Regions from separate parts of the Lactobacillus sp. ESL0681 genome, predicted to be linked through region 1. Evidence: riboswitches for the same ligand, from Rfam matches in the RefSeq annotation. Region 1 holds a riboswitch; the other holds the start of a gene.
What was found. A riboswitch is a leader RNA that binds a small molecule or an ion and turns the genes downstream of it on or off. The one in region 1 is predicted to bind lysine.
Positions count from the first base shown of each region.

Region 1 (5,934 bases):
AAACTATGGCTGCTAAAAAAGATGGCAATACCCTGACCGTAGCAATGGAAGCTAATTATTCGCCAAACAATTGGACACAAACGACCAGTTCTAATGGCGCCGTTCCAATCGAGGGTTCCAATACTTATGCTAACGGTTATGATGTCAAAGTTGCTAAGATCATCGGTAAAAAATTGCACCGCAAAGTGGTAGTTGCCAAAACCGAATGGGACGGTCTCTTGCCAGCTTTAACCAGTGGCAAAGCTGACCTAATTATTGCAGGTATGAGTCCTACGCCGCAAAGAGCCAAAGCCATTGATTTCTCCAAGCCATATTGGAGTGGTACCTTTGTGGTAATTACTAAAGTCAATAATCCTTATGCTAAAGCCAAAAAGCTGACCGATTTTAAAGGCGCCAAGCTAACTTCGCAACAAGGTACCTTTCACTACAAGCTGATTAATCAGTTAAAGGGTGCCAAAAAGCAGCCACCTATGCGTGATTTTTCCGCAATGCGTCAAAGTCTAATCTCTGGTACCATCGACGGTTATATTGCAGATTCAACAGAAGCCATTTCTTTTAAATTAGTTGATCCAGATATCAAAGCAGTGCCGCTTAACAATATGAAGGGTTTTCACCTCACGCAGGATCAAATGGTATCTTGTATCGGTGTTGCGAAAACCAATCAAAAATTACGCAAAGAAGTCAATCAAGTTCTCGCAACTATTTCAACTGCTAAACGAAAAAAGCTAATGACAGCTGCTATTAAGGAGCAGCCTAAAACCACCCATGCTAAAAAGGGCCAGTCTACTAAGCAGACAAATTGGCTGATTGCAATGCTTGACCAGTACGGCGGTATGCTCATCAACGGCATTGGCATGACCTTACTGCTGGCAGCAGTTGGCACAATCGCTGGCTTCTTCATCGGTCTGCTTGTCGGTATCATTAGAACTATTCCGATACCCAAAAAGCGGTCTAAAAGATGGGGTCTAAAATTGCTTGACTGGCTACTGGCCGTTTATATTGAAGTCTTTCGTGGTACGCCGATGATGGTTCAGGCAGCAGTAATCTATTATGGCATTGCACAGTTTTGGCATTTAAATATTGATCGAACAGTAGCAGCACTACTGATTGTTTCTATTAATACTGGCGCCTATTTAGCCGAAATTATTCGCGGCGGGATCACTTCTACACCGCAAGGACAATTTGAAGCCGCTAGTGCCTTAGGCATGACTCATAGTCAAAAGATGTGGCATATTATCTTGCCGCAGGCTATTAAAAATTGCTTGCCGTCAATCACCAACGAATTCATCGTTAACATCAAAGATACTTCTGTTTTGAGTATTATCTCTGTTTCCGAGCTATTCTTTGTTGGTTCCACCATTGCCAGTCAGACCTTTAAGTTTTTCCCGACCTACCTCACCATTTCAGCCATCTACTTAATCCTGACCTTCACTATTACCAGAATTTTTAATTTAATTGAAAAGCGCCTTAATGGTAAGCAAAATTACAATCTAATGGCTAACCAAGTGCAAGTTGGCCAAACCCAATCACATAATTAATTAAGAGGAGTAACCAAAATGAATCAGCAACAACAAATCAAGCTATTACAGCACTTAATCCAAATCCCTACGATTGATGACCATGAAAAGCAGGTCGTTGACTACGTAGCCAGTCTGTTTGCCCCCTATGGCGAACGTGTTCGGTTCACTCGGATTCCTTATCAAGGAGATCGTGAAAGTGCGGTAATTTCAATTGGACCAACAGATGGTAATTTCAAGTTAGGCTTTTCCGGTCATATGGACGTAGTTAACTTGGGCAATCCTGCTGCTTGGCATGATGATCCTTTTTCTGGGAAATTATACGATCATGATACTAAAATCTATGGACGCGGCACTACCGATATGAAGAGCGGACTAGCAGGAATGATCAGTACTCTGCTAACTTTACTTGAAGAAAACGTACCTTTAAGCGGTGAATTACGCTTGTTAATGTCAGTTGGTGAAGAAACTGGTCAATGGGGTTCAGAGGAATTAACTAAACAAGGCTATGTCGATGATTTAGATGTTTTAATCATTGGTGAAGATACCACCGATCTCAATATCTCTTATGCTAGCAATGGCGATATTGACTATACTGTCACTTCTCAAGGTGCAGTTGCCAGGACTGATCAAGTTGGCGTCTTAAATGCCATTGATAATATGTATGATTTTATCAACTTGGCAAATCAAAAATTACGAAATTTACCACGCGTCGATCCAAAAATGGGGCCTGTAATCCACAATATCACCATGATTTCTGGTGGTGACCAGATTAACAATATGCCCAGCAAAGTCACTGCTCGGGGAAATATTCGGATCAATCCGTTATACACCGTCGCAGATATTCAGGCAGTTTTAACAGACGTTCTAAATGAAATAAATCAATTGCCGCGACACCAATTTACGCTGCAATACGATTACCTCGGTGAGCCCGTCATGGGAGATAAACATAACGAGTATCTCTTAGCCGCCCAAGAAATGATGAGTGACATTGTTGGTCATCGCGTCAAACTAGTAACTGAATCAGGTACAACTGATGCTTCTAAATTTAGCCAGAGTCCTACCCCACCAGTTATGCTAGTAGCGGGACCTGGTAATGCTTCAGCACACAAAGTTAACGAATACGTTGATGTTGCAGAATACTTATCAGCTTGCGAATTTTATGAAAGATTTGCCAGAAAATATTTGACTAAATAAATAATTATTCATCGTTTAAAACTACCAGTTAACTGCCCTGCTTGAATAATTTTACCCTGACTTGCCTTGAAAAATTGACGCTTATTAGCACTAGTAGGTAAATCCAAATATTCCGCTAAAGAATAAACAGTAAATCGATAATCATGTTTTTGACCACGCGGCGGCTTGGGACCTGCATACTGATGCCAACCATATGCTCGTCCCTGTACCGCTTTAATATTTGCGACTCTTTTGCCAGCAGGTATCTTACCTGCAATAATTGTTGTTGCTGGTATATTCCAAATTACCCAATGGGTAAAATTATGAATCAATGGATGACTTAAATCCTCTAAAATAATTGCAATGCTTTTAGCATGTGGATCTAAATTTTTGAGGATAAATTCAGGTGATTCGTTTTGTCCCAATTTGGTATTAAGTAATTTAAAACGATGATCAGAACCAATTGCTGAACAAGTAAATAATAATTTATTCATTAGTATTCTCCTAAGTTTCCACTTTCAAGGCTCATTATAATGCTTTTTTAAAGAAAAAGATTGACAAAGCTGATTTTCTCAACTATTATTTTCATTAATTAAATAATTTCCAATGCAATAGAGGTCGCGTCAATTACGAATTTAGTCTGAGTGAGCAAACACGAAGAAGGCTAATGTAAGAATTGTCGCCGAAACGAAAAGATTATTTGCTGCAATGTTTTCGTTGGGACGCAAGAGCATATCTTGCGGACTGTCCCGGTTTTCCCCGGGGAGCGCTATCTGATTTATCTATAATAATGATTGATTATTACCTCGTTGTCTGGCTTAGATAACGAGGTTTTTATTTACGCTTTTTTATTGTATTGGCTTACGTTTGAAACTATTTACGGAGGTTTTCAAAGTGAAGTCAAAAAATAAGTGGTTAGCAGTCCTATTTGCTGGACTGTTAAGTTTAGCAATTGGTTTGAACAGTAATCTCGATCAAACTGTAGCTAAAAAAGACACTAATACCTTGAAGGTGGCCATGGAGGCAAATTATCAGCCTTACAACTGGACCCAAACCACTAAGGCTAACGGTGCAGTACCAATCAATGGTTCAAGTGCTTACGCTAACGGTTATGATGTCAAAATTGCGAAAATCATCGGTAAACAATTACACCGCAAAGTTGAAGTGGTTAAAACCGAATGGGACGGTCTTTTGCCCGCTTTAACTAGTGGTAAAGCTGACTTGATCATCGCCGGCATGAGTCCAACCCCACAGCGTGAAAAAGCGATTAATTTTTCTAAGCCATATAAACGCAGCACTTTCGTTGTAATTACTAAAATCAACAGTAAATATGCTAACGCTAAAAGTTTAAACGACTTTAAAGGCGCCAAGTTAACTGCACAGCAAGGAACCTTCCACTACCAATTAATCAAGCAATTAAAGGGGGCTAAGAGACAACCAGCAATGCGTGACTTCGCAGCTATGCGGCAGAGCTTAATCTCTGGAACAATCGATGGCTATGTAGCAGAAGACACTGAATCGACCTCTTTCAAGCTAGTCGATCCTGATATTAAGGCAATCGCTGTCAGCAAAATGGCGGGTTTCCACGCAACTAAAGACGAATCAATTACTTCGATTGGGATTGCTAAGCCTAATAAAAAGCTGCTCAAAGACGTTAACCGCATTTTAGCAACTATTCCAGAAGCTAAAAGAACCAAGTTGATGAATGAGGCCGTTAAACAGCAACCTAAGAGTGATAAGTCTTCCAAGAAAGGGAAACAAACAAACTGGTTCGTCTCCATGTGGCAAGAATACGGTGGCATGATTCTGAACGGAATTGGCATGACCTTGCTACTAGCTTCAGTCGGAACCATTGCTGGCTTCTTCATCGGTCTATTAGTAGGTATCATTAGAACTATCCCAACTCCAAAGTCACGACCAAAAAGATGGGGATTGAAATTTGTTGATTGGTTGCTTGCAGTCTATATCGAAATCTTTCGGGGTACTCCAATGATGGTGCAAGCTGCCGTTATCTACTATGGTATCGCCCAATTTTGGCACCTGAGCATTGACCGAACAGTTGCCGCATTAATTATTGTTTCTATTAATACTGGTGCCTACTTAGCTGAGATTATTCGCGGTGGGATTACTTCTACACCTGAGGGACAATTCGAAGCTGCTAGTGCACTGGGAATGACACACAACCAAAGAATGTGGCACATTATTTTACCGCAAGCAATCAAGAATTGTTTACCATCAATTACCAATGAATTTATCGTTAATATCAAGGATACCTCAGTCTTGAGTATCATCTCGGTTTCGGAATTATTCTTCGTTGGTACCACAATTGCCAGTCAAACTTTCAAGTTCTTCCCAACTTACCTGACCATTTCAGCAATTTACCTAATCTTAACGTTCACAATTACCAGAATTTTCAACTTGATTGAAAAACGCTTGGCAGGAAGCAAGAACTATAATCTAATGGCTAATCAAGTACAGGTCGGAACTAATAATGAAACAGAGGTCAAGAAATAATGACACAAGCAAACGAAACCATTTTAAGTTTAAAGCATATTAAGAAATCCTTCGGCAATCATGAAGTGTTACGTGATATCTCCTTTGACATCAATAAAGGCGAAATCGCAACGATTATCGGCCCTTCCGGTGGTGGTAAATCAACTACCTTGCGGTGCATCAACTTACTAGAGGAGCCGAGTGCTGGTGAAATCGATTTTCACGGCAAAAATGTCCTAGCAGAAAACTATAATCGCAACATTTATCGGGCTAAAGTGGGGATGGTTTTCCAACAATTTGATTTATTTGAAAATAAAAATGTCTTAGCTAATTGCATGGTAGGTCAAGAGTTAGTCCTTAAAAGATCAAAAGAAGAGGCTAAACAAATTGCCTTAGCTAATTTGGAAAAAGTCGGCATGGCAGAATACGTTGATGCTAGACCCAACCAATTATCCGGCGGTCAGCAACAACGAGTAGCTATCGCCCGAGCCATTTCCATGGATCCTGAGATTTTATTATTTGATGAACCAACTTCAGCTCTTGATCCCGAGATGGTTGGAGAAGTTTTAAGTGTAATGAAGAACTTAGCCACAACAGGTTTAACGATGATTATCGTAACCCACGAAATGGCCTTTGCCCGCGACGTAGCCGATCAAGTCTTGTTCATCAGCGACGGTATCATCACAGAAGAAGGCAGCCCTGACCAGCTCTTTAATCATCCTCAAAATGACAAAACTACCAAGTTTTT
Region 1 is NZ_CP113943.1:1,395,757-1,401,690, reverse strand. It holds gene OZX59_RS06695 (ABC transporter substrate-binding protein/permease) at 1-1,538, shown strand, start outside; gene OZX59_RS06690 (ArgE/DapE family deacylase) at 1,557-2,714, shown strand; gene OZX59_RS06685 (YbhB/YbcL family Raf kinase inhibitor-like protein) at 2,723-3,187, opposite strand; lysine riboswitch at 3,298-3,473, shown strand; gene OZX59_RS06680 (ABC transporter substrate-binding protein/permease) at 3,588-5,207, shown strand; gene OZX59_RS06675 (amino acid ABC transporter ATP-binding protein) at 5,207-5,934, shown strand, end outside.

Region 2 (6,216 bases), 320 kb from region 1:
GAACCGTTAAAACCGGCTAAAAATACTTTAAGCATGATTTTCTCCTAACGTTAAAACAAGCGGCGCAGCTAAATTATAATTGGGTAGTTCAAGTGCCTGGGCTAATTGTTGTTTTTCGGATTCGTTTAAATCAACAATTGGTAAGCGGCAGCTACCAGTATGAAAACCTTGGGCGTTCAAAACAGCTTTTACTCCAGAAGGTGATGGAAATAAAAATAATGCGTCCATCTTTGGGGTAAGGAGCCGCTGCCAACTACCGGCTTCAGCAATCTTACCAGCTTTAAGCGCCTGATACATTTGCGTCATTTGGTCACCATAAAGATGGGAAGCAACAGAAATAATTCCCTGAGCGCCAATTACTTTAGCGACTAAAGCTTGCTTATCTTCACCGCTATATACTAAAAAGTCGCTTGGTGCATGTTCTACGAGATATTCTAAATCTTCGGTGGTAGTACATTGCTTAACGCCGATAATGTTGGGATGCTTTGCTAATTGTAAAACCGTTTCGTTAGTCATCGTGACACCAGTGCGACCGGGAATATTATAAATTATGATTGGTAAGTCTGAATGATCAGCGATTGCAGTAAAATGGGCCAACATCCCGCGCTGATTAGGCTTGTTGTAATATGGTACGACCACGAGTAATGCATCAATCCCAGCAATTTGACTGACTTTTTGAGTTAACTCGATAGTCGCTGCGGTATTGTTAGAACCAGTGCCAGCGATAATGGGTACCCGACCTGCTACGATTTCAACGGCTTTTTGATAAAGCGCGATTTTCTCATCATAAGTTAGCGTAGCAACTTCGCCAGTTGTACCGCCAAAGACAAAGCCCTGACTGCCATGGGCAATTAAATGGTTAACTAGTTGCTTAAGACCAGCATAATTAAGCGATCCATCGTCATTAAAAGGGGTAATAATCGCAGTTATAATTTCTGCTTCTTGTAGTAACATTTTTATTTTTCCTTCCTATATTATAAATTCGCCATTCGATATTCTAGAAAACCAATAACGGTTTTGACGCCGATCATGATTGCGCGTTCATCCGGTACAAAAGTAGCTGAATGTAGTGCACTAGTTTTGCCAACTCCTAACCAGAACATGGTGCCGGGAATTTTGCTTAGAAGATAACCAAAATCTTCGCCAGTCATGGCAGGGGATGTTTTGACAAAATCAATATCGGATTTTTGCTGTAAAAAATTAATTAATTGCTTAGTTAATTTAGGATCATTTTTCACTGGGAAATAACCGCCTTGGTTAAAGTCAAGTTTTACTTGTGCGTTATAACTTGTAGCAATTCCTTGAGCAATTGCTTGCAGACGCTGTTTAATTTGCTCAATAATTGGTTGGCTTAAACCGCGAATAGTCCCTTCGATATGAGCACTGCCAGCGATGGCATTGCGTACACTGCCAGCAGTCATTTTTCCTAGGGTAATGACGCCAGCCTCTAAGGGATCAATACTGCGCGAAATGATTGTCTGTACTTGGTTGACGAATTCTGCTGCTGCGACCACCATGTCATTAGCATTTTGGGGATAAGCGGCATGACCATCTCGACCGTAAAAGTCGACGTTAATTTCGGTTGTTCCGGCAAATAAGGTTCCAAGACATGTACCAATACTACCTGTTGCAAGTTTAGGCGTATCGTGCAATGCGTAGATTTCAGTAATGTGTGATTTTCCTTGAAAAAGTCCAAGATCATAAGCTAATTTAGCGCCACTTTCACTTTCTTCGGCAGGTTGGAAGAAAAAGACTAAATTATCAGTAGGTTGCTGATCAGCAAAATAGCTGAGAATGCCCAGAGCAACACTCATGTGGAGATCATGACCACAAGCATGCATTATGCCGGGATGGGTTGATTGAAATGGCAGCCCAGTTTGTTCGCTGACTGGTAGTCCATCAATATCAGCACGATAACCAAGCGTTTTGTGCGGATTTTTACCCTGAACGTAAATCATAATGGCAGTTGGCAACTCAGAAAATTCCTTGATTGTTAGGTATTGTTGCGGGAAGCTGCTAATAATTTTTAACAGTAACTTGTGGGTTTCATGTTCTGCTAAAGCCAGCTCAGGGATTTGATGGAGTTGTCTTCTAATCTTAATTAATTGTTGTTCATTGAGTGCAGGCATTTAAGTCACAACTTTCGCAGCTGATCTTCTAAGCCAGTTTTACTTTTAGTCTTAAGATCTACTTGTTTGATTACTTTAGCAGGAACACCTGCGACCACTGCATTTGGTGCAACGTCTTTGGTAACAATGGCCCCTGCTGCAATTACAGCGCCACTTCCGACTGTAATTCCTTCTAAAACTACGGCGTTAGCGCCAATTAACACATTATCGCCAATCATTACTGGCTGGGCAGAGGCAGGTTCGATGACACCAGCAATTACGGCATTAGCGCCAACATGAACATTTTCGCCGATAATTGCTCTGCCACCGATAACCGCGCCCATATCAACCATGGATTTAGCGCCGATTTCGGCACCAAGATTAATGACTGCCCCCATCATAACAACGGCTTGTTTACCAATCGTTACTTGGTCACGTATAATTGCCCCTGGTTCAATCCGAGCGTCCACTTCTTTAAGATCTAACAATGGCAGTGCAGAATTACGGGCCTCATTTTCAATATGATAATCGCTGATGAGTGCTGCATTTGCTTGCAAGCACTCTTTAACTACCGGCCAGTCGCCAAATAGTACGCCGATTTTGTCATCTAAAAAAGCTTGAATGGTTGAGGGAATAGCTAATTGCTGTAATTTTCCCTGTAAAAAAACTTTAACTGGAGTTGTTTTATCTGCATTGCTAATCAAATTAATTAATTCTTGTGCATCTTTTTTCATAATTTTGCCTCGCTTAATTGAGATAATCTAAATCTAGTCGAATTAAATCGCTAGCGGTTTCTCGTTTAACTACTAGCTTTGCTTGTCCGTTTTCTGCAAAAACCACTGCCGGTCGTCCAACTCGGTTATAGTTGGAGGCCATCGAATAGCCATAAGCTCCAGTGGCTAGCACTGCTAAGATATCTTCCGGACTAATATCTGGTAGTGGTTGGTTTTTCACTAAAATATCTCCTGATTCGCAATAACGACCAGCAATGGTCACGGTTTGGGTTGGTGCAGCTAGAGGGTTGCTCGCTAGGAGCGCTTGATACTTAGCTTGGTAAAGACTCGGTCGAATGTTGTCGCCCATGCCGCCATCAACGCTGATATAGGTTCTGAGATTAGGAATTTCTTTGCGCGCTCCAATGGTATAGAGACTATAACCAGCAGCACCTACGATTGCGCGACCTGGTTCTAGCCAAATCGCTGGTAAATTTAAATTAGTCTCAGCGATTTCAGCTTTTAAGTCGGTCACAATTTGATGAATAAAGCTTTTGGGTGGTAATGGATGATCATTTGCAGTGTATTGAATGCCAAAACCACCGCCCAAATTTAAAACTGCTGGTTGATAGCCATATTTTTCTTGCCAATTAGCAGACAGTTTGACTAGTTTTTTTACTAAGGCACTAAAGCCGTTAACCGCCATAATCTGTGAACCGATATGGGCATGATAGCCAATTAAATGCAAATGTTGACTAGCTAACACTTGTTTTAAAGCTTGTTCTGCTTGTCTTGAAGCAATATCAAAGCCAAACTTGCTGTCAACTTGCCCAGTTTGGATGTATTCGTGAGTGTGAGCAGTAATTCCAGGTGCTAGTCGCAACATGACATTTATTTGGCTGGCAGTTCCAGCTAATAATTGCTCTAAAAGTGTTAATTCGTAAAAGTTATCGACAATAATCGTCCCAACGTGCTGGTCGAGAGCTAGCTTTAGTTCAGCACGGGTTTTATTGTTCCCATGAAAACTGACCTTTGCCATGGGAAAGCCCGCTGCAACAGCAGTCATTAGTTCACCGCTGGAAACTACGTCAAGGTGCCCTTGTTCTTGATTGATAACCTGGTCAATTGCCTTGATTGCTAGTGCTTTTGAAGCATAACTAATTTCGTAATTGATCTTGGTTTCATCAAAAGCGGCTTGAAATTGCTCAAACTGATGTCTGATTTTGGTCACATCATAAACGATTAATGGTGTACCAAAATTATGAGCTAAGTCGATGGCGTCACAACCGCCAATTGTCAGATGTCCTTGTGTATTTGTCTTAACCAAGCTACATTCCTCCAGCTTTACTAACTAAAAAAGGTTCTTTTGTTTACGCTTGAAACAAAAGAACCTTTAAATTTTTGGGATCAATTTGTCGATAGCGCTCCGCAGATTTATTCTGCGACAGTTCATAGTCTCTTAAACTATGCCCCAGCAACTAATCACTTGCTTATTACGATTAGCACTTCGGCAATTTCCCCTTTCAGTTGGCTTCAACGCTAAGCAAAAGCTCGGTCAACTTACTGATGGTTATTGCAACCTCATTCGATAGTGCAAATACTAACTTCTTTTGGTCAGCATGTCAAGAGACTTGGATTAAAATTATTTTTTGACTAGAAAATAAAAATCAGCTGAGTTGCAGATTATAAAATACATGCTAGAATGGCAACTAATCATTTTTGATTTTAAAAATTGACCATTGGAAAAGGAGTTTTAGTGCAAATGAAAGTTGTAAAATTTGGCGGTAGCTCGCTAGCAGATGGTAAGCAGGTCCAGAAGATAATTAAGATTATTCAAGCAGATTCAGAGCGCAAAGTTATCGTTACGTCTGCACCAGGGAAAAGATTTCCTGACGATCGCAAAGTAACAGATTTGTTAATTGTATATGCCAAAAAAACGTTGAAAAACGAGAATACAGCAGTCATCCAAACTGAAATTTGGGCGCGGTATCAGGCAATTGCTGATTATTTTGATCTTGAAACAGAAGAACTTGCGGCGTTAAAGCAAATTTTATTACAACTGCCTAAAAATAAATATCCTAATGATGATTATTTAATGGCAGCGTTTAAGGCTCATGGTGAAATCTTAAATGCACAGTTATTGACGCTAATTTTAAGAAAACTGCGCATTTCTGCCCACTTTGCTGACAGTGCCAAATTAGGAATCACCGTTTCAGCTAATCCACAAGATGCACAAGTTTTGGAAGAAACTTATGAGCATTTAGCTAATTTTCAACTTCCTAGAGGATATATTGTAGTTCCCGGCTTTTATGGTCTAACTAAATCTCAGCAAATCGCGACGTTTTCACGTGGTGGCTCAGATATTACGGGAGCGATTCTAGCACGCGGTTTGCATGCTGATGGTTATGAAAACTTTACTGATGTTGATGCAATTTATGCAGCCGATCCAGCGATAGTAAAACAACCACGGGCAATTAAACGTATGACTTATCGGGAATTGCGGGAGTTGTCATATGCTGGATTTTCAGTTTTTCATGATGAAGCGATATTACCAGCAATTGCTGCTAACATTCCCATTGAAGTTAAAAATACTAATCATCCACTGGCACGAGGAACAGTGATTGTTCCAGCGAAAAATTTCAAGCCTGATACGATAGTTACTGGGGTAGCTGCTGATAGTCATTTTTCCGCTTTATATATTCATCGATATTTATTGAATAAAGAGGTTGGATTTACCCTGAAACTACTACAAATATTTTATAAGTATCATATCTCGTATGAACATATGCCTTCTGGAATTGATGACTTAACGGTGATTTTTGATCAGCGGCAATTTACGGCTGAGCTTCGTCAAAAAATGTGCCGTGACATTCAAGAGCAATTGCAACCAGACCACCTTGAGTGGATTGATGATTATGCCATTATCATGGTTGTGGGAGAAGGAATGAGAAGTAAAGTTGGCGTTATGGAGCAAGTGATTGAATCGTTAGCTAAGAAAAAGATTGGAGTTTATATGATTAATCAGGGAGCTTCACGTATTTCAATGATGTTAGGAACTAGACGAGTAGATGCGCCTGAAGCAGTTCGGCAAATTTATCATAATTTTTTTGAAAATGAGGTAAGAATAAATGATTAGTCTGCAAAAAGTCCACGGCTCACAGAATAGTTTTTTTATTTTAGATCAAACAGTCCTGAAACAACCGTTAACTATTAGTGAATTACAACAATTAGCAATTAACATAACCAACCATGCGTCAGGCTTGCTTGGCGGCAGTGACGGCTTACTAGTCATTGATCAGGCAACTAATGCCGATGCACTAGCACAGATGAAGATATTTAATCGCGATGGTTCTGAGGCACTGATGTGTGGGAATGGCTTGCGGACGGTGGCGCGC
Region 2 is NZ_CP113943.1:1,075,643-1,081,858, reverse strand. It holds gene dapB (4-hydroxy-tetrahydrodipicolinate reductase) at 1-35, opposite strand, end outside; gene dapA (4-hydroxy-tetrahydrodipicolinate synthase) at 28-954, opposite strand; gene OZX59_RS05205 (N-acetyldiaminopimelate deacetylase) at 975-2,129, opposite strand; gene dapD (2,3,4,5-tetrahydropyridine-2,6-dicarboxylate N-acetyltransferase) at 2,135-2,845, opposite strand; gene lysA (diaminopimelate decarboxylase) at 2,856-4,148, opposite strand; lysine riboswitch at 4,233-4,414, opposite strand; gene OZX59_RS05190 (aspartate kinase) at 4,584-5,957, shown strand; gene dapF (diaminopimelate epimerase) at 5,950-6,216, shown strand, end outside.
Region 2: linked by a shared signal. The riboswitch ahead of lysA (diaminopimelate decarboxylase) and the one ahead of OZX59_RS06680 (ABC transporter substrate-binding protein/permease) in region 1 are both predicted to bind lysine.